3 regions of the Streptomyces sp. NPDC001787 genome follow, and region 2 is predicted to be linked to each of the others. Evidence: riboswitches for the same ligand, from Rfam matches in the RefSeq annotation. Region 2 holds a riboswitch; each other region holds the start of a gene.
What was found. Region 2 has a riboswitch for cyclic di-AMP ahead of ABT170_RS23665 (M23 family metallopeptidase). Riboswitches for the same ligand answer to the same signal wherever they lie in the genome.

Region 1 (6,682 bases), on a different contig from region 2:
GGCCTGACCGTCGGCAGCCGGGCGGTGACCGGTGCGAACCGGCCGTGTGCCCCGGCGCGGATGGTCAGGTGTCAGTCCCGGTCGTTAGGGTCATGGGGTGTCCGACGGGTCCGTGCAGCACCAGCAGCCGCAGCCGGCCGTCCCGGTTCTTGAGGAGCGACGGCTCGGCGAGATCCTGGGCGCCGTTCCGGAGCGTGGCCAGTGGCGCTACCGGCCGCGCCGCGTCGGCATGGTGTGGCGGAGCAAGGCATTCCGCGCCGGTGCGGTGATCGTCGCGCTCGCGCTGTGCGGGCTGGTGATCCTGTCCCTGGTCCGTGAGCAGACCGGCTCGGAGGGATTCCTCGTCGGGCTGGGGCTGGCCGTGCTGCCCGTGCCGCTGCTGATGGCGGCCTTCCGCTGGCTGGACCGGGTCGAGCCGGGCCCCTGGCGCAACCTCCTGTTCTCCTTCGCCTGGGGTGCGTGTGCCGCCGCGCTCGTCGCGATCATCGCCAATTCGTTCGCGACGCGCTGGATCGCCACGGCCACCGCCGACCCGGCGGGCGCCGACACCCTCGGCGCCACCGTGATCGCCCCGATCGTCGAGGAGAGCGCCAAGGCCGCCGCCGTACTGCTGATCTTCCTGTTCCGGCGGCGCGAGTTCAGCGGCATCGTCGACGGCATCGTGGTCGCCGGATTCACCGCGACCGGCTTCGCCTTCACCGAGAACATCCTCTATCTGGGCAACGCCTTCGGCGAGGACCAGCAGCTGGGGGTGACGGGGCTCGGCTCGATGACCGCCGGGACGTTCTTCGTCCGGATCGTGATGTCCCCGTTCGCGCATCCCCTGTTCACCGTGCTCACCGGCATCGGCTTCGGCTTCGCCGCCGTGGGCGCGCGCCGCCACCGGGTCCGCCGGATCCTGCTGCCGGCGCTGGGCCTGCTCCTCGCGATGGGGATGCACGCCCTGTGGAACGGCTCCTCCGCCTTCGGCCCGTACGGCTTCTACGCGGTGTACGGGATCTTCATGGTCCCGGCGTTCGGGCTGGTGACCTGGCTGGCCGTCTTCATGCGCCGGCGCGAGCTGCGTACGCTCTCCGCCGAGCTGCCCGCGTACGCGGCGGCGGGCTGGCTGACCCCGGCCGAACCGCTCGCGCTCTCCTCGATGCGGGCACGCGGCATGGCCCGTGATCTGGCCCGCCACTGGCACGGCCACCCCGACCGGGCCCGCGGCCGGGCGGCGGCGCGGGCGGTCGCCGAGTACGAGTCCTTCGCGACGTCCCTGGCCGGGCTGCGCCGCAGGGCCCGCCTGGACTCGGCGGGCCCGGACTTCGCCGGGCGGGAGCGGGAGCTGCTGCACCACCTGTGGCAGCGCCGGGAGATCGCCGGTCCGGCTCTGACGTACGCGGCCCACGCCACCGGCCGACCGCACACGCACCCCCGCCGCCCGGTCGCGCCGTACGGCGGGCAGTTCCCGCAGCAGCAGTACCCGCACGCGTACGCATCTCCGGGCCCGTATCCAGGGCCGGGGCCGTATCCAGGGCCGGGGCCGGGGCCGGGGCCGTACCCGTACCCGGGGCCAGGACCGTACGCGGCGCCGGCTCCGCAGCCGTACGGGCACGCGGGACCGCCGTACGCGGGTCAGTTCCCGCCCCAGCAGTACAGGCCCGCACAGCAGGCGATCCCGCCCCAGCAGTACGACGGCACCAACCCGTATCTGCGTCCCCCGCAGTAGCCGGGCCGCCCCGCGCCCGGCCCGGTCGGCGGGACCGGCCCGCGTGCCGGACCGGTCCCGCCGTGGATCAGGCCGACGCCTCGGTGAGCGCGGCGATTTCCTGGTCCGTCAGGTGCAGGCCGGCCACCGCGACCAGCGCGGGCAGCTGCTCGACCGTGCGGGCGGAGGCGATCGGTGCGGCGACGGTCGGCCGCGCGGCCAGCCAGGCCAGGGCGACCGTGGCGATCTCGGCCTCGCGCTCCCGCGCGATCGTGTCGAGCGCCGCCAGCACCTTGCGGCCCTGCTCCGACTCCAGGTGCCGGCCCGCGCCCTCGGCCCGCGGGCTGTCGACCGACGTACCCGGACGGTACTTTCCGGTGAGGAAGCCCGAGGCCAGCGCGAAGTACGGGACGGCGGCGAGACCGCCGCGGGCCGCGGTGTCCTGGAGGGCACCCTCGTAGGTGTCGCGGGAGACCAGGTTGTAGTGCGGCTGGAGGGCGACATAACGGGCCAGGCCCTCGCGCTCGGAGAAGTCCAGGGACGCCTGGAGCCGCTCCGGGCTGATGTTGGAGGCGGCGATCTCGCGCACCTTGCCGTCCTTCACCAACTGGTCGAGGGCGGTGATGATCTCCTCGACCGGGACGGTCTCGTCATCGAAGTGCGTGTAGTACAGGTCGATGTGGTCGGTACCGAGCCGGCGCAGCGATTCCTCGGCGGCGGACTTGATGGTGGTGGCGGAGAGCCCCTTGTACGCGGGGTGGGCGCCGACCTTGGTGGCGACGACGATGTCGGACCGGTTGGCACGCGAGGCGAGCCACTTGCCGATGACAGTCTCCGACTCGCCGCCCTCGTTGCCGGGGACCCAGGCGGAGTAGGAGTCGGCGGTGTCGATGAAGTTGCCGCCCGCCGCGGCGTACGCGTCCAGCACAGCGAAGGACTGTGCCTCGTCCGCCGTCCAGCCGAAGACATTGCCGCCGAGGGCGAGGGGGAAGACCTGAAGGCCGGAGGAACCGAGCGGGCGCAGAGAAGTCACAGAAGTCATAGAGGGTTCAACGAGAGCACCCGGGGGCGCTATTCCATGACAACGGACCGGCAGCCCTGACGTCGGGGGGTGTGCGTCAGGGCTGCCGGGGTTCGGGGGCGCCCGGTGAGGGCGCGGGGGGAGCGCGGTGCGGGTGCGGGGGCCCGGAGCCTGCCGGGTGACCTCCGCCCGGAGATCACCCAACGGGTTCTCAGACCGTGAGCCCCTTGCTGCGCAGCCAGCTCATCGGGTCGATGGCGGAGCCACCCGGGGTGTGGACCTCCAGGTGGAGGTGGGCGCCGGTGACGTTGCCGGTGGCACCGACACGGCCGATGGTGTCGCCCGTGCTGACCTTCTGACCGGCCGACACGTTCATCGAGGACTGGTGGCAGTACCAGATCTCCGTGCCGTCATCGAGCACCAGGACCGTGCGGTAGCCGTACGCGCCGGAATATCCGGCGGACTTCACGGTGCCGCTGTGCACGGCCTTGACCGGGGTGCCGCTCTGCGCCGCGAAGTCGAGGCCGGTGTGGTGGCCGGAGGACCACATCGTCCCGGACTGACCGTAGGTCGAGGTGATGCTGTACGAGGACGTCGGCAGCGCGTAGCTGGCGGCGAGCTTGGCGAGGCGCTCGGCCTCCGCCTTCTTCTTCGCCGCTTCCTCCGCCTTCTTCTTCTCGGCGGCGGCCTTGGCCTCGGCCTTGTCCTGCTGCTTCTTGGCCTCGGCGGCGGCCTTCTCGGCTGCCGCCCTCTCCTCGGCGGCCTTGGCCTCGGCGTCGGCGCTGGCCTGCTGCTGCTCGGCCTGCTGGAGGATGCGGGCGCGCAGTGCCTCGCCCGGGTCGGTCGTGCCCTGCTCCGCCTCGGCGTCGGTGATGCCCGCGGAGGTGAGCGGTGCGGTCGCGACCGGCTTCTTGTCCTCGTCGTCGGACAGGAAGGAGCCCACACCGGGAAGGGACTTGGCGTCGGGGAGACTGGCCGCGAGGGAATCGGGAAGAGATATGGAGACCGGCGGCTTGCTCTGCGCGGTGGCCATGCCGCCCGCTCCGACGGCCGCGATGACACCGACGCCGAGGACGGTGGAGCTACGGGCGAGTCCCCGCTGCTTGGCTACGCGGTGCCTGCCGCGCACGGGCCGGATGGACTCCTCGGTGGGATTCCATTCCTCCCAGGTCCTGTCCGCGTCACCGAAGTTGCCGGTGGCGAAGGGTGACGGGGCCTCGGGGGCAGGCTTGTTGGACGCCACGTGGGCGCACTCCTTTCCTTCCTTCTCGCCTACCGGGTTAGCTGACGGGTTCGGAGCAGGAAGGTCTCCTACGGGCCCCTCCGTCTCTGACGAGACACAGGTGTCCGATTCACCCCATGTAGGTGGTTCCCCGGTTCCCTTGCGGGATTCGGCGCTCGCGCACGGTGCCGCCTCTTGCGACGACTGGGACGACCGCGCTGCGTTATCGAACGTTAATAGACGGACGGGTCCTATTCCAAGCTCTTCCGAGTGATCGTTCGCGACTTCGGCCTGGACTTACAGGACGCAACCGTCCCGAATCGGACGAGCAGAGCACGATTCGATCACTAGTTGATTTCTGACGTCGCATCAAACGTTATGCGGAGCGGTGTCCTTCGATTACGGACGGTGGTATCGCCCGGCAACCGGAGCGCCCGCACGTCCACATGTCACGCCCGTCCGTCCGCATGTCACGCCGGCGCCTCGCGCCCGCACGTCCCGCTCATTCATCGCCCCGGCCCACGATCCTCACGGTCGTCCGGCGCTCCGGCTGTCCCTCAGCGGGCCTTCCCACCGCGAGAAGTGCCATGTCGTCAGTGGACCGGCCGCCGGTGTGCAGCCGGACATCGTCGGTGAGCGCGGAGAGCAGTTCCTCGGGCCCGGGAAAGATCCGGCCCCGCAGCCTGGCCGCCGGGTCGTAGAAGGCCCCGGAGGCGTCCCGCGCCTCGGAGAGGCCGTCCGTGAACAGCAGCAGGGTCGCCCCGGGCGGCAGTCCCCACTCGTCGGCCCGGTCCGGCCACGCACCCAGGTTCATCCCGAGCGGCAGCGCGGGCACGGTCGGCGACAGCACCTCCAGCGCTCCGTCCGCGTGCAGCAGGATCGGTTCGGGGTGCCCCCGGTTGACGATGCGCAAGGAGAGGGAACCGGGCGGGATCTCGACGAGCACCGCCGTGATGAACCCTTCCATCGCGTCGAGCCCGCCGCGCCGGGTCCCTTCCCGTGCCAGCGCCCGTTCCAGCCGCTGGGCGACCCCCTCCAGCGAACGCTCCTGCTCGGCGGCCTCCCGGAACGCCCCGATGATCACCGCCACCGCCTCGACCGCGTCGAGCCCCTTGCCCCGTACGTCCCCGAGCACCAGGCGTACGCCGTGCGGGGTGTCCGCCACGGCGAACAGGTCACCGCCGACGAACTCGTCCGCCTGGGCCGCCTCGTACCGTGCGGCGACATGCAGTCCGCCGATCCGGTCGTCCGGGGTCGGCAGCACGGCCCGCATGGCGGTCTCCGCGATGAAGCGCGCCGACGCCAGCTGCTCGTTGCCGCGCCGCACGACACCGTTGATGACGAGCGCGAGCACCGAGGCCGTGAGCACGGTGATCAGTTCGGTGACCGGAGCGGCCCGGGTCAGCGTCCCCGCGTACAGGTGCAGTGCGAAGACGGCCAGCACCGAGGCCACGCCGGTCCGCACGGTGCTGGCCAGGCTGAAGAACGGGGCGGCCATCAGGGGTGCCGCCACGAACAGCGGTACGGCGGTGAAGGTCGGCGGGGTCCCGACGTCGAAGAGCAGCCCGCCGCCGATCATCAGGGCGGGCAGCGCGCGTACGAACCGGCGGGCACCGACGCCCCCGGCCGGCCCCCGGTCACCGCGGCGGACCGGGAAACCGAAGGAGGAGACCCCGCGCACCGGGAAGGCCGAACGCCAACGGCTCCGGGCACGGGGCAGCCCGGCAGGTCTCCCGCGCCGCCTGTCCCGCTTCCCCACCTGTGCACTCCTGCCCGGTCCGTCCACGGCTGCGGACGGTACCGCGCCCCGTCCAGGCTTGCCGGAGCCGCGCCGTGCGGCGACTCCTCATCGGCCAAAGGGGGGAGCGTGCGGGGCCGGGGCCTCCGGAGGTCAGTCGGAGAGCCGGTGTTCCGCGTAGATCGTCAGCGCATCCCGTACGAAGGCGGCGGTGCCGTCCCCGTACCGATCGTAGTTCTTCGCGAACCGCGGATCGGCGGCATACATCTCGGCCAGCCCCGTCACATACGTCCTGCTCGGCGCTTCCGCGTCCGCCAGCCAGGCACAGTGCCGCCGCGCGATGTCCTGCACCGCCCCGCTGTCCGCGCCGAGGCCGTCCTCCCTGGCCCGCCCGTAGTCCCGGGCGATGGACTCGTGCACCGCCAGGTGCGCCCTCTGCCCCGCCGCGCCCAGCGAGCGCCACCACCGGTCGCCGCGCTCGTACGCGTCACGGCCCCAGCGCTCGGTCACCTCCTGCTCGTGGACGGTGTGATCGAAGCCGTCGAGCACTTCTTCCGCCATGAGTTCCCTCCCCTCCTCCGTCTTGTGGAGAGTGGTCCGCACCGACGCGATCTGCCGCCCGATGCGCTCCTGTTCCCGCTCCAGCAGCCGCAGATGCGTCCGCAGAGCCACGGCCGTGTCCCGCTGCCCCTCCAGCACGTCCTTGATCGCGGGCAACGGCAGCCCCAGCTGCCTCAGCAGCAGGATGCGCTGGAGCCGGACGAGGGCGCCCTGGTCGTAGTAGCGGTAGCCGTTGCTCCCGACCCTGCTCGGCGTGAGGAGACCGAGGTCCCCGTAATGCCGGAGCGTGCGGCTCGTGGTGCCGGCCTTTCTGGCGATTTCCTGGATGGACCACTCCATGCGGGAAAAGCTAGATCTTTACGTTGCGTCAAGGTCAAGCCGGCGGATTCGGCACACGCGGCCCCCACGACTACGGCGGATCCGGCACACGGTCCGGAAACGACTCGGGCC
Region 2 (6,682 bases):
GGAGACCTCGCCGTCGACCGCGACGGCGGACCGGCTGGCCGTGCTCGCCGACCGCGGCACGACCAGGGTCAGCATCGGTGTGCAGAGCTTCGTCGAGGCCGAGGCCCGCGCGGCGGTCCGCCCGCAGCACCGCGCCGATGTGGAGGCGGCCCTCGGCCGGATCCGTGACGCCCGGGTACCGGTCCTCAACATCGACCTGATCTACGGCATCGACGGGCAGAGCGAGCGGAGCTGGCTCACCTCCCTGGACGCCGCGCTGGCCTGGCGCCCCGAGGAGCTCTACCTCTATCCGCTGTACGTACGCCCGCTGACCGGCCTCGGACGTCTCGGGACGGCCGCGGACCCGGCGGCCGAGGAGCGTGCCGCGAACGCCTGGGACGAACAGCGGCTGCGGCTCTACCGGGCCGGCCGCGACCATCTCCTCGCCCATGGCTACGAGCAGGTGTCGATGCGGATGTTCCGCCGTGCCGACGCCCCGGCGGAGGGCCCCGACGACTACGCCTGCCAGACCGACGGCATGATCGGTCTCGGCTGCGGTGCCCGCTCGTACACCGCTGCGCTGCACTATTCCTTCGACTACGCGGTGGAGATGCGGGAGATCCGCGGCATCATCGACGGGTTCACCGCGACCGAGGACTTCTCCCGGGCCGAGGTGGGCCGGTATGTGGACGCCGACGAGGCGCGCAGGCGTCATCTCCTCCAGTCGCTGCTCCAGGCCGCGGGTCTGCGGCCCGAGGAGTACCGGCAGCGGTTCGGTACGGATCCGCGCGAGGACTTCCCGGCCGAGCTGGAGCGCTTCGCGGCGCGCGGCTGGCTGGACGGGAGCGCCGGCGGGGATCTGCTGCGGCTCTCCCCCGAGGGGCTGGCCCACTCCGACGCGCTGGGCCCCGAGCTGTTCTCCCCCGCGGTACGGGCCGCGATGGCCGCGTACGAACGGAAGTGAGCCCCGCCATGGACCTGACGATTCTCTACCGCGGCCCGCTGGCCTCCTGCGACTACGACTGTCCGTACTGCCCGTTCGCCAAGCGGCGTGACAGCCGGGAACAGCTGACGGCGGACCGGGCGGCTCTGGAGCGGTTCACCGCGTGGGCCGCGGCGCAGACGGGCGACCGGCTGTCGGTCCTGTTCACACCGTGGGGCGAGGGTCTGGTGAGGTCCTGGTACCGGCGGGCGCTGGTCGAGCTGTCGCTGCTGCCGCACATCGCCCGGGTGGCCATCCAGACCAATCTGAGCGCCCGCACGGACTGGCTGGCCGGGGCCGACACGGACCGGGTCGCGCTGTGGTGCACGTACCACCCCGGTCAGACGCCGTACGAGCGCTTCCTCGGCAAGTGCCGGGAGCTCACCGCTCGCGGGGTGCGCTACAGCGTGGGTGTGGTCGGATTCGACGCCCATCTCGACGAGGCGCGGCGGCTGCGGGCGGCGCTGCCCGAGGAGGTCTATCTCTGGGTCAACGCCGCCGAGGGGCACACCTACACGGACGAGGAGGCGAACCGCTGGACTGCGCTGGACCCGCTGTTCCCGTACAGCAGGCATCCGCACCGGTCGGCCGGGCTGCCCTGCCGCACGGGAGAGTCGGTCATCTCCGTGGACGGTGACGGCACGGTGCGGCGGTGTCACTTCGTCCGCGCGGAGCTGGGCAGTCTCTACGACGGCAGCTACCGCCGGGCGCTCGGTCCGCGGGGCTGCCCGCTCGATGTGTGCGACTGCCACATCGGCTATGTGCATCTGGAGACACTGCCGCTGTACGACGTGTTCGCGGGCGGTGTGCTGGAGCGGATACCGGCTCCGGGCCACCGGGCCACGCCGCCGGCCGGGCTCGTGGTGCCGAACCCGGCCCGGCGTGCTCTTCCCCTGACGGTCCTGCGCGACGCGCCCTGAGAGCCGTCCCGGTCAGAGGGGAAGCAGGTCGGGGCGCTTGGCCTCGGCGTGGTCGCCGGAGGACTCGCCGCGCAGCCGCCGCCCGATCCACGGGACCAGGTACTCGCGCGCCCAGTGGATGTCGTCGCGCCGTTCCTCGAAGGTGCCGCGCTGTGCCTGCGGCGGCCAGGCCTGGTCCGGGTCGGCGGGCACGTCCACACCGAGCACCTGTGCCGCGCGCAGTGCGACGCGGGTGTGGCCCTCGGGCGACAGGTGCAGCCGGTCGTCGTCCCAGGCGCGCCTGTCCTGCACCGAGCGGAGCGACCACAGGTCCAGGACGGGGCAGTGGTAGCGGTCGGCGATGGACCGCAGATGGACGTTGTACGTCGCGATCTTCCCGCGCATGTGCCGCAGCACCGGCACGCCGCGGGTGTCGAACCCGGTGGTGATCATGACGGTGCCGACCGCGTCGGTCAGATCGGCGACCGCGCGCTCGAAGCGCTCGGCCAGATCGTCGGGGTCGGTGCCCGGCCTGATGATGTCGTTGCCGCCCGCACAGAAGCTGACCAGCTCGGGAGCCAGCTCCTTGGCGCGGGGGACCTGTTCCTCGACTATCTGGTCGAGGAGGCGTCCGCGTACGGCGAGATTGGCGTACCGGAAATTCCCGTGCGCGGATTGATCCGGGCTCGTCGCGGTGTCGGGGACCGGGAGCCGGTCCGCCAGCAGGACCGCGAACCGGTCCGCCCAGCCGACGAAGGTCCCGTCGGGGCCGGGGTCTCCGACTCCTTCGGTGAAACTGTCGCCAATCGCCGCGTACGACCCGATGATGCCTGGTTGATTGTTTCTCGAATCGTCTGCCACAAGCGCATATCCTGCACCGTCGAATGTGACCTACGCGACCGTAATACGGGGTTGACGGGTGGTGAGATAGACCACCCGGTCAGTTTTTGGTAAAGCCGGAATAAGGACAGGGGCGGTGCGCCGACGCGCACCGCCCCTGTTCATGTCTGGTCTTCACCGCTCCATCAGATGGAGACGCCGTGCTGGCGCAGGTAGGCGACCGGGTCGACGTCCGAGCCGTAGCTCGGGCCGGTGCGGACCTCGAAGTGGAGGTGCGGGCCGGTGGAGTTGCCGGTGGAGCCGGAGAGGCCGATCTGCTGGCCGCCGGCGACGGTCTGGCCCACGGAGACACTGAGCGAGGACTGGTGGGCGTACTGGGAGTACATGCCGTCGGCGTGCTTGATGACGACCTCGTTGCCGTACGAACCGCTCCAGCCGGCCGAGACCACGGTGCCCGGACCGATGGCGCGGACGACGGTGCCCGACGCGGCCTGGAAGTCCGAGCCGGTGTGGTAGCCGCTGGACCAGCTGGCGCCGGAGGCGCGGTACTGGGTGGTGACGTTGGCGTTGGCCACCGGGGTCGTCCAGCCGGAGCTGTTGCTCTGGGCGGCGCTGGTGTTCGTGGAGGTGGTGGACTTCCCGGCCTCGGAGGACGGGGCCGAGGAGTCCGCGGACGAGGCGGTCTTCGGGGCCGGCTGCGCCTTCGGGGCGGCCGGGGCGGCCTTCGGGGCGGCCTTCTCCGGCTCCGCCTTCGACGGGGCCGGCGCGGACTGCGCGGCGTCCGCGGAACCGGACGCCTTGGCGCCGAGGGTCAGCTTCATGCCGGGGAAGATCAGGCTCGGGTTCTCGCCGACGACCTCGCGGTTGTCCTGGTACAGCTTCTGCCAGCCGCCCTTGAGCTTGTGCTCGGCGGCGATCTTCGAGAGGTAGTCGCCGGAGACGACGGAGTAGGTCTTCGAGGCGCCGTGGGTCGTGGCCGCGGCACCCGGGGCGGTGTGCGCGGCGGCGACCGAGGCGGCGGCGGGCTTGGCCGCGGGCGCGGCCTTCTCCGCGGCGTGCGCTCCGGTGGCACCGATCAGCGGGAGGGCGAGGACGGCGCCGCCGGTCCCTGCGGCGAGGACACCGCGGGCGATCGGGCCGGTCTTCGTACGACGGTGCTTACCCGTTGCGGGCATGGGGGAATTCCTCTCCGGCGCCTACGAGGTGAGCTGTCGGGTTCGGGCTGGAGATGCCCGGTCGCTCTCGGCGACTTCACCCCGAGCCGGTCCGGATCTCTCCGGGCCGGCGGCTTACCTGGGTCCCCCGCTCCTGCCACACGAGTGTGGGTGGGTACGAATTCCGGGCGGCGGCAGGATTAGGCGATCCGTCCGGATTGACGGTGACCGTAAACGAGTCAGGACGACAGGAACAAGCCATCGGTTGCCTGCCGGAATCCCCGATTCAATTTCGGTCCGGAATTCCCGTCACACTCCGTGGATTACGGATCTTGGCATTCCGCGCGGCGCCCGGATCGCCTCCGGGCGCCGCCACCACACACCGTCACGGATATGATCCCGCTCACCAGCGGGCCACCATCTCCCCCACAAACAGGGCACGTTCTGCCAAATGCCCCATTACGGACATGTCATGGTCATCGCTTCTGACGCAACCTCAGCACCCGGGCGTCCAGGTCGCCGCTCAGCCCGGTGTGCAGCCCGTGATGCAGCAGCACCGATCCCTGGTATTCCGCCCCGGTGTCCTGACAGACGTACGTCGCCGAGGCGTCCAGGCCACGCAGCCGCAGGGCCGGCGGACGCTGGCCGAACCGCTGGGCCTCCAGCCACATCAGCACCACGGCCTCCTCGCCCAGGACGTAGCTCACCGCGCTCAGCCCGCCGCGCGGCGCCGCGAGCCGGTGGAGGGCCCCGTACTGCACCACCGGGCGGATCTCCTTGTAGAGGGAGACCCAGTCCCGCGCCTCGGCCAGCTCCTGCGGGCTCCACTCGGTGAGGTCGCCGCCGACCCCGAGCACCCCGGCCATCGCGCTGACGAAGCGGAACCGCAGCGAACTCACCCGGTTGTTCAGCTGGACGTTCGGGCTGTCGGTGACCCAGGCCGCCATGACCCGTGCCGGATGGATCTGTCCGAAGCCCTCCTGGATGGCGAGCCGGTCCAGCGGGTCGGTGTTGTCCGAGGTCCACACCTGATCGGTGCGGGAGAGCACGCCCAGGTCGACCCGGCCCCCGCCTCCCGAGCAGGACTCGAAGGCCACGCCCGGGTGCGCGGCGCGCAGCCGGTCGAGCAGCGCGTACAGCGCGTCCACATGCGCGATCCAGAGCTTCTGCGGGTACTCCTCGCCCGGCCAGCCCGCCTCGGCGAAGCAGCGGTTGAAGTCCCACTTCACATAGTCGATCGGAGCGCTGGAGAGCAGCGCGTCGAGCTGCTCCCAGAGGTATTCCTGCACGTCCGGCCGGGCCAGGTTGAGCACCAGCTGATGACGGAACTCGGTCCGTGTACGGCCGGGGAAGTGCTGCACCCAGTCCGGGTGGGCCCGGTAGAGATCGCTGTCGGGGTTGACCATCTCCGGCTCGACCCAGATCCCGAACCGCATGCCGAGTGCGCGCACCTCGTCGGCGAGCGGCCGCAGCCCGCCGGGGAAGCGGTCGGGGTTGGGCGTCCAGTCACCGAGCCCGGCCCGGTCGCTGGTGCGCTGCCCGAACCAGGCGTCGTCCACCACGAACAGCTCGACGCCCATCTCCGCCGCGCGCACGGCGAGCGCACGCTGCTGTTCCACGGAGATGTCGAAGCCGGTCGCCTCCCAGGAGTTGTAGAGCACCGGCCGCGGCGTACTGGCGTCCGGGATCACATGGGCCAGCTGCCAGGCGTGCCAGGCCCGGCTCGCCCCGCCGAAGCCGTCCGGGCTCCACAGGCCGGCGAAGACGGGTGTGGTGTACGACTCCCCCGGCGCGAGCCGCAGCAGGCCGGACTCGTCGTAGCCCGCGCCCCCGTTGATCTGCACGAGACCGTGCGGCAGCTGATGCACGGCGATCCGCCAGGACCCGGACCAGCCCAGAGCGCAGCCGTACACCTCTCCGTGCTCCTCGGTCGCGACACCGCCCGCGTCCAGTGCCACCCATGGCAGATGCTGGTGTCCGGTGTGCCCGCGGCGGCTGGAGAGGACCTTCTCGCCGTACGTGAGGTCCGACCGCACCAGCCGGGACTCCGCCGCCCAGGTGCCGTGCAGCTGGCTCAGCCGCCAGTGCTCCCGGGCCGGCAGCGTCCAGGTCGCCGCGTCGGCGCGCAGCAGTTCCAGGGGCGGGCCGTCCGGGCCGGCGTGGGCGACCGTGGTCCAGCGCTCGATCACATCGGAGTCGTCGCGCATCCGGTAGTGCAGGGTCAGCGCGAGGCGGTGCACGGCGTCCGTGAAGCCCAGCCGGAGTTCGTCGCCGTCCGTCCCGGCGCCCCCGAACGCCCACTCGGTGCCCCTGACCTCGTCGGTACGCACGGAGAGCGCCGGGCGGACGAACCGGGGACCGCCCTCGACCGGGTACTCCTCATGGCCGTCGAGCGGGGAGTCGAAGCCGGGGCAGGGCGGGAAGGGCTCGGCGGCCAGCGCCTCGGCAGCGGCCATCGTGAGGCGCGGCCCCCAGTGCAGGTGCAGCAGCTCATCGCGGTCGGTGAGGTGGAGCGCGTAGCTGCCGGTCGCACCACTGAGCACCCAGGTACGGCCCGTGTCACCAGTCTCGATCATCATTTCCCTCACGTTCGAACAGTTCCGCACATCATCGACCACGGTGATGGTGCGGGGCAATGCCCGTGCGGGTTTGCGTGGCGAGCTGTGCACCTCGTCCGAGATGATTGCCTGAGGAATCGATGTCGTATCGTCACGAGCGTGCACTCGTCGGCGAGCAGCGCCGACGCCAGACACCCCAGGAGCCGCCGTGACTCAGCAGGTGCCGCAGGTCCCGCCGACAGAATCCGAGCTGACCGGAGTCCGCAATTT
Region 3 (6,682 bases), on a different contig from region 2:
CGGGAGGGCGTGAGCAGGTGTACGGGGCGGGCGCCGGGCTCAGCGGCCGGACGCGGCCGACCACGCGATGCCGTCCAGGATGTCGTGCTCGCTGACGACGACCTCCCGGGCGCCGGTCCGCTTCATCACGGCGAGCAGGACGAGCGCTCCGGCGGTGATCACATCGACCCGGCCCGGGTGCATCGCGGGAATCGCGGCGCGCTCCTCGTGCGTCGAGGCGAGCAGGCGTCCGGTGATCTCCTCGACCCGCTCGAACGGGATCCGGGAGTGGTGGATCGCGGCGGAGTCGTACTCCGTGAGCCCCAGGGCGATCGCCGCCACCGTGGTGACCGTGCCGGCCAGGCCGACGAGCGTGGCGGCCCCGCCGAGCGGCACGGTCTCCTCCGCGAGGTCCAGGGCCGCGCCGATGTCCGCGCGGATCGCGGCGATCCGGCCGAGCGTGGGCGGGTCGACGACGGCGCCCTCGTGCACGAGGTGGCGCTCCGTCATCCGGACGCAGCCGATGTCCACGGAACGGGCCGCGCGGACCTCGTCGTCCCCGAGGACGAACTCCGTGGAGCCGCCGCCGATGTCCACCACGAGATAGGGCTTGGCGAAGTGGTCGCCGCCGACCAGTTCCTTCGTGGCGCCGGTGAAGGAGAGCTCCGCCTCCTGGTCCCCGCTGATCACCTCCGGCTCGACGCCCAGGATGTCCAGGACACCGGTGACGAACTCGTCGCTGTTCTCGGCGTCGCGCGAGGCGGAGGTGGCGACGAAGCGGACGCGTTCGGCGCCGAGCTCCTTGATCACCGCCGCGTACTCGCGGCAGGCCGCGAAGGTGCGTTCCAGCGCGTCCGGGGCGAGCCTGCCGGTCCGGTCGACGCCCTGGCCGAGGCGGACGATCTGCATCCGCCGGTCGAGCTCGACGATCTCGCCGGTGGCGGGGTCCGCGTCGGCGACGAGCAGACGGATGGAGTTCGTACCGCAGTCGACGGCGGCGACCCGGGTCACCGGCCCGTCCCCCCGTCGGCGCCGTCCGCCCCGGACGCCTCGCACGGTGTGACGCACGCGCCCTTCGCCCACCACTCGGGCAGCATCGCGATCGCCTCGTCGCCCAGCGGGTTCACCCCGGGGCCCGCGGCCAGCGAGTGGCCGACCAGGACGTGCAGGCACTTCACCCGGTCCGGCATGCCGCCCGCGCTGGGGAAGCCCTCCAGGACCTCGATGGCGTCACGGCGGGCGATGTAGTCCTCGTGCGCCCGGCGGTAGGCCGCCGCCAGCTCGGGGTCCGACCCGAGACGCTCGGTCATCTCCTTCATGACCCCGTTGGCCTCCAGCGTCCCGATCGCCGACGCCGCACGCGGACAGGTGAGGTAGTACGTCGTCGGGAACGGCGTGCCGTCCTCCAGACGGGGCTGCGTCTCGACCACGTCCGGATTGCCGCACGGGCACCGGTGCGCGATGGCCCGCAGACCGCGCGGCGGGCGGCCGAGCTGCTGCTCGAACGCGGCGATGTCCGCGTCGGTGGGCTTGGTGGACTCGGTCTGCGGAGGGGGCGTTTCCATGCCTGCCTTGGTTCTGCTCGAAGGTTCTGCTCGACAAGACGCTGCTTGAAGGCTCTGCTCGACGGTGCTGCTCAGGGGTGCGGGTCAGTCGCGGTCGGCGCTGTCCACGCCGTCCCAGAGGTTCGAGTGCCAGGGGCGGTCCGCCGCTCCCGGCTCTCCGCGGCGGTCCTCGGCCGCGTCGGGGTCGGCCACGGTGTAGCCGGTCTCCCCGGGGAGTACGTAATGGAGGTGTTCCCGGGCCAGCCGCATGATGTACGCGTCGTCCTGGAGCCGCGCCTTCTCGTCGCGCAGCTCCTCGGTGCGCCGGCCGGCCTCCTGGGAGAGCCGCTCCTGGTCGGCGATGTCGTCGCGCTGGGAGACGTACTGCCGCATGGGGTACGCGAGCGCGACGACCAGGGAACAGACGACCAGGGCCAGGAAGGCGGCCCGGCCGGTGAGCCGGGAGCGGCGGGCCTGCCGGCGGTTCTGGGAACGGTAGACGCGGGCCGCGGTCTGCTCGCCGAGCAGTCGCAGCCTGGTCGCGGTGGAGAACCGGTCGCGGTCCTTCCCGGCCATGTCTCCCGCCTCCCCATTACGCACGTCCGTCCCCGCACACGGTACGGGACCGAGTGCGGGGACGGACGGAGGCTGGTGCACCGAACCACCGAAGGGCCGGTGACCGGCCCCCGGGTGCCGGGATGTCAGCCCTTGAAGCGCGGGAACGCCGAGCGGCCCGCGTACACCGCGGCGTCGTCGAGGATCTCCTCGATGCGCAGCAGCTGGTTGTACTTGGCGACACGGTCCGAGCGGGCCGGGGCGCCGGTCTTGATCTGGCCGCAGTTCACGGCGACGGCGAGGTCGGCGATGGTGACGTCCTCGGTCTCACCGGAACGGTGCGACATCATGCACTTGAAGCCGTTGCGCTGGGCCAGCTCGACGGCGTCCAGGGTCTCGGTCAGCGAACCGATCTGGTTGACCTTGACGAGCAGGGCGTTGGCGGAGCCCTCCTCGATGCCGCGGGCCAGACGCTCCGGGTTGGTGACGAAGAGGTCGTCGCCGACGATCTGCACCTTGGCGCCGAGCTTGTCGGTGATGACCTTCCAGCCGGCCCAGTCGTCCTCGTACAGCGGGTCCTCGATGGAGACCAGCGGGTACGCGGAGACGAGCTCCTCGTAGTACTCGGTCATCTCGGCGGCCGAGCGGGACTTGCCCTCGAACTCGTAGCTGCCGTCCTTGTAGAACTCGGACGCGGCGACGTCGAGCGCGAGCGCGATGTCGCGGCCGGGGACGTAACCGGCCTCCTTGATGGCCTCGACGATGAGGTCCAGGGCGGCGCGGTTGGACTCCAGGTTCGGGGCGAAGCCGCCCTCGTCGCCGAGTCCGGTGGACAGGCCCTTGGTCTTCAGGACCTTCTTCAGGGTGTGGTAGACCTCCGCGCCCCAGCGCAGGGCCTCGGAGAAGGACTCCGCGCCGATCGGGGCGATCATGAACTCCTGGATGTCCACGTTGGAGTCGGCGTGCGAGCCGCCGTTCAGGATGTTCATCATCGGAACGGGCAGCAGGTGCGCGTTCGGGCCGCCGAGGTAGCGGAAGAGCGGCAGGTCGGACGCCTCGGACGCGGCGTGGGCGACGGCCAGCGAGACACCGAGGATGGCGTTGGCGCCGAGCGAGGCCTTGTTCTCGGTCGCGTCCAGGTCGAACATCGCCTGGTCGATGAGGCGCTGCTCGGTGGCGTCGTAACCGACGAGCTCCGGGCCGATCTGCTCGATGACGGCGAGGACGGCCTTCTCGACGCCCTTGCCCTGGTAGCGGTTGGGGTCACCGTCGCGAAGCTCAATGGCCTCGAACGCACCGGTGGAGGCGCCGGACGGAACAGCAGCACGTCCCGTGCTGCCGTCGTCGAGGCCAACCTCGACCTCGACCGTGGGGTTGCCCCGGGAGTCGAGGATTTCCCTGGCTACGACGACGTCGATGGACGGCACGAGGCATCTCCTTCTGGGATATGACGCTGGTTGTGCAGGGTCACTGTGGCCTTGCGACACGAGCCTAACCGGCTCGGCCCCGTCGGGCGGCCGACCGCCCGTCTCCTGGGACGAAAAAGGACCCAAGGGCCCGCATAACGGGAGAAAGGTCAAGAAATTTACTGACCGGTAACTACAGAAGTTGAACGCACGGAGCCGGCCGCACAGTCAAAACACCCCGGCCCGGCGCGCACGGGGGTGAGCGCGCCGGGCCGGGGGCGGAGCCGAGGGAGATGCCGCCGGACGTCCCCCTCGGGAGGGAGGAGAAGCCGTGAGCCGCTCCGGCCGGAGCGGGGGCGCTCCGGGCCGGGCGGGACTACTTCAGGTGGAGCTGCTGGCCCGGGAAGATCAGGTCGGCGTCCTGGATGATGTCGCCGTTGAGCTTGAAGACCTTCTGCCAGCCGCCCTTGACGCCTTCCTTCTCAGCGATCTTGCTGAGGGTGTCGCCGGACTTCACCTTGTACTCGCCGTCGCCCTTCTGGACCTTCTGACCGGTCGGGGTCGTCACGGTCTTGGCGGACTCGGCCTTGGGCGCGGCCGGGGCGGTGCGCTGCTCGCCGCGGGAGGCGGGCTGCTCGGCCTGGCGCTCCTGCTGCTTCGGCTGGGCCTGCTGCTTCGGCTGCGCCTGCTCCTGCTCGGCCTGGCCGGAGCCGGTGTCGACACCCGGGTCCACACCGTCGTTGGTCAGCCCGCCGGCACCGGCGCAGGCCCAGGCACCGGGGCCCTGCATGTCGAGGAGCTTCTCGGCGGTGGCGATCTGCTGGGCCTTGGTGGCCAGGTCGGCACGGGCGGCGTACTGCGTACCGCCGGCGGCCGCCCAGCTGGACTGCGAGAACTGCAGACCGCCGTAGTAGCCGTTGCCGGTGTTGATGGACCAGTTGCCACCGGACTCGCACTGGGCGACGGCGTCCCAGGTGGAGACGGAGGCGGCGGAGGCGCCGGTCGCGCCCATCAGCGGGACGGCGACGGCGGCACCGGCGACACCGGCGAGCGTGGCGACACGGACGGCCTTGGACGGGCGGCGGTGCTTGCCCTTGCTGTTACGCAGCATGGAACTTCTCCTCACCGACGCCTACGAGGTGAGCTGTCGGGTTCGGGCCAAGTGAGTTGCCCGGCCGCGTGTCCTAGCACGCGACTCCACCCCAAGCCGGTCCTGATCGCTCTCGTACGGGACGAGTCGACCGGGCCCGGCGCTTACCTGGGTCCCCCGCTCCTGCCTACGGCGCTTTACGCGTCTGTTCCCTTCGACCGACGGCAGGATTCGGCGTGACGGTCGACGGGGCCCGCGGTGCGAGCGGTTCCGACCGTAAACACAGGCAACCCCCACATTCAAAGATGGACATACCGGCCAATCAGGCCTTACTTGCCATCAGCGGGGGAACGTTTCCGCAGGTCGGGGGCGATGTGGGCGGACCCGGCGGACCAGACACGCCAGTTGAAGCAAAGAGACCCATGTCTCACTTACGCATAAGTGGACATAGGCCTCTGAACTGCCCCGGATTTCGGGGCGTTTTCCCGAATTGGATCAGTTGGCGGTGGCGCCTTCGACATCGCCGGAGGGGGCCGTTCCCGGGCCCAGGTCAAGGCTCTGGCCGGGCAGGATCAGGTCCGGGTCCACGCCGACGGCATCCTTGTTCGCCTCGTACAGCGCGGTCCATCCGCCGGGGAGTTTCTGTGCGTCAGCAATCGCCCAGAGACTGTCGCCCGGCCGGACGGTGTAGTCGCCGCCGACGGGTGCCGTACCGCCCTCGCGCGCCTCGCCCTCGCCGCGCGAGGCATGCCGGCCGGACTCGCGCCCGCCGTCCCGGTCCGCGGCCCGGCTCTCCTCGGGGGCCGGCGTACCGCGGTGCTTGCCGCCGGTGCCGTCCGCGCCCTTCGGGGCGTCAGGTGCCGCGGAGCCCCCGGGTGCGGACGCCTTCGGGGAAGCGCTCGCGGGCGGCGCGGAAGGGCTCGACGAGGGGTCGGCCGCCTCGCCGGAGGCGTCGTTCCCGGCCGGCGCGCCATTGCCGCCGGCTTCGTCCGCCGTCCCGTCCGTCCCGCCGTCCGACGCTCCGTCCGCCGGCGCCGCGTCCGAAGGGCCGGCGGAGGGGGCGGCCCCGGGGTCGACGCCCGGCAGCGAGCTGTCCGTCGCGAGTCCGGAGATCACCGCGCAACTGGGCCAGGCCTTCGGGCCCCGGTCGCCCAGGACCTTCTCCGCCACGGCGATCTGCTGCGAGCGGCTGGCGAGGTCGGCCCGGGGCGCGAACGCCGTGCCGCCGTACGCGGACCAGGTGTCCTGCGAGAACTGGAGCCCGCCGTAGAAGCCGTTGCCGAGGTCGGCGCTCCACATGCCGCCGCTCTCGCACTCCGCGACCCGGTCCCAGGTCGAGGCCTCGGCGGCGTGCGCACCGGCCGCGCCGAGCAGCGGGATCGCGATGGCCGATCCCGTCACGCCCGCGGCGACGACGATGGCGGGTGCCTGGCGAGGGCGGCGGTGTCTGCCGTTCGCGGAGCCCATGGGATTTGCCTTCCGTGCGACTGACTGGTGGGTACTGAGGTGACCGGCGAATCACGTGACGCCCCGTTCGAGGCGTTGAACGGTGAACCTAGCGGGACTCGAACGTGTGTCACAAGTCGATGCAGCGCAGATCACGTGAAAGTCACAGAGTTGACGCAGCGTCACTTCCGTCGCGCCGCCGCCCCGGCTCGAACTCCACCGGCAGCGTGCGCAGTCCACGCATGATGAGACCTCCACGCCACCGCAAATCGGTCGGTTCTCCCGCAAGTCGCAGCTCCGGAAGGCGTCTCAGCAGCGTCGCGATCGCGGCCTGCCCCTCCAGCCGGGCGAGCGGTGCTCCCAGGCAGTAGTGGATGCCGTGCCCATAACCGAGGTGCTGATTGTCACGCCGTGCGAGGTCGAGCGTGTCCGGGTCCTCGAACCGTTCCGGGTCCCGGTCGGCCGCGGCGAGCACGACGAGCACGGGTTCGCCCGCGGCGATGTCCTGCCCCCCGAGCGTCAGCGCCCCGGTCGCGAAGCGCCAGGTGGCCAGCTCCACCGGCCCGTCGTACCGCAGCAGTTCCTCGACGCCCGTGGCCAGCAGCTCCGTGTCCCCCGCGTCGAGCGCGCGATCGAGGAGCGCCCGCTGTTCCGGGTGGCGC

Region 1: another riboswitch for cyclic di-AMP. It lies ahead of ABT170_RS32655 (M23 family metallopeptidase); the one in region 2 lies ahead of ABT170_RS23665 (M23 family metallopeptidase).
Region 3: another riboswitch for cyclic di-AMP. It lies ahead of ABT170_RS16890 (transglycosylase family protein); the one in region 2 lies ahead of ABT170_RS23665 (M23 family metallopeptidase).

Annotation. Positions count from the first base shown of each region.
Region 1 is NZ_JBEOZE010000032.1:68,622-75,303, reverse strand. It holds gene ABT170_RS32665 (PrsW family intramembrane metalloprotease) at 98-1,711, shown strand; gene ABT170_RS32660 (aldo/keto reductase) at 1,779-2,723, opposite strand; gene ABT170_RS32655 (M23 family metallopeptidase) at 2,923-3,954, opposite strand; cyclic di-AMP (ydaO/yuaA leader) riboswitch at 3,966-4,118, opposite strand; gene ABT170_RS32650 (PP2C family protein-serine/threonine phosphatase) at 4,436-5,692, opposite strand; gene ABT170_RS32645 (MerR family transcriptional regulator) at 5,825-6,571, opposite strand.
Region 2 is NZ_JBEOZE010000018.1:26,650-33,331, reverse strand. It holds gene ABT170_RS23680 (STM4012 family radical SAM protein) at 1-943, shown strand, start outside; gene ABT170_RS23675 (STM4011 family radical SAM protein) at 952-1,881, shown strand; gene ABT170_RS23670 (SGNH/GDSL hydrolase family protein) at 1,894-2,721, opposite strand; gene ABT170_RS23665 (M23 family metallopeptidase) at 2,886-3,875, opposite strand; cyclic di-AMP (ydaO/yuaA leader) riboswitch at 3,881-4,038, opposite strand; gene ABT170_RS23660 (alpha-galactosidase) at 4,331-6,430, opposite strand; gene ABT170_RS23655 (tyrosine-protein phosphatase) at 6,621-6,682, shown strand, end outside.
Region 3 is NZ_JBEOZE010000010.1:179,952-186,633, reverse strand. It holds gene ABT170_RS16910 (Ppx/GppA phosphatase family protein) at 40-990, opposite strand; gene ABT170_RS16905 (DUF501 domain-containing protein) at 987-1,544, opposite strand; gene ABT170_RS16900 (FtsB family cell division protein) at 1,629-2,099, opposite strand; gene eno (phosphopyruvate hydratase) at 2,225-3,505, opposite strand; gene ABT170_RS16890 (transglycosylase family protein) at 3,861-4,595, opposite strand; cyclic di-AMP (ydaO/yuaA leader) riboswitch at 4,599-4,779, opposite strand; gene ABT170_RS16885 (transglycosylase family protein) at 5,070-6,041, opposite strand; gene ABT170_RS16880 (cytochrome P450 family protein) at 6,184-6,682, opposite strand, start outside.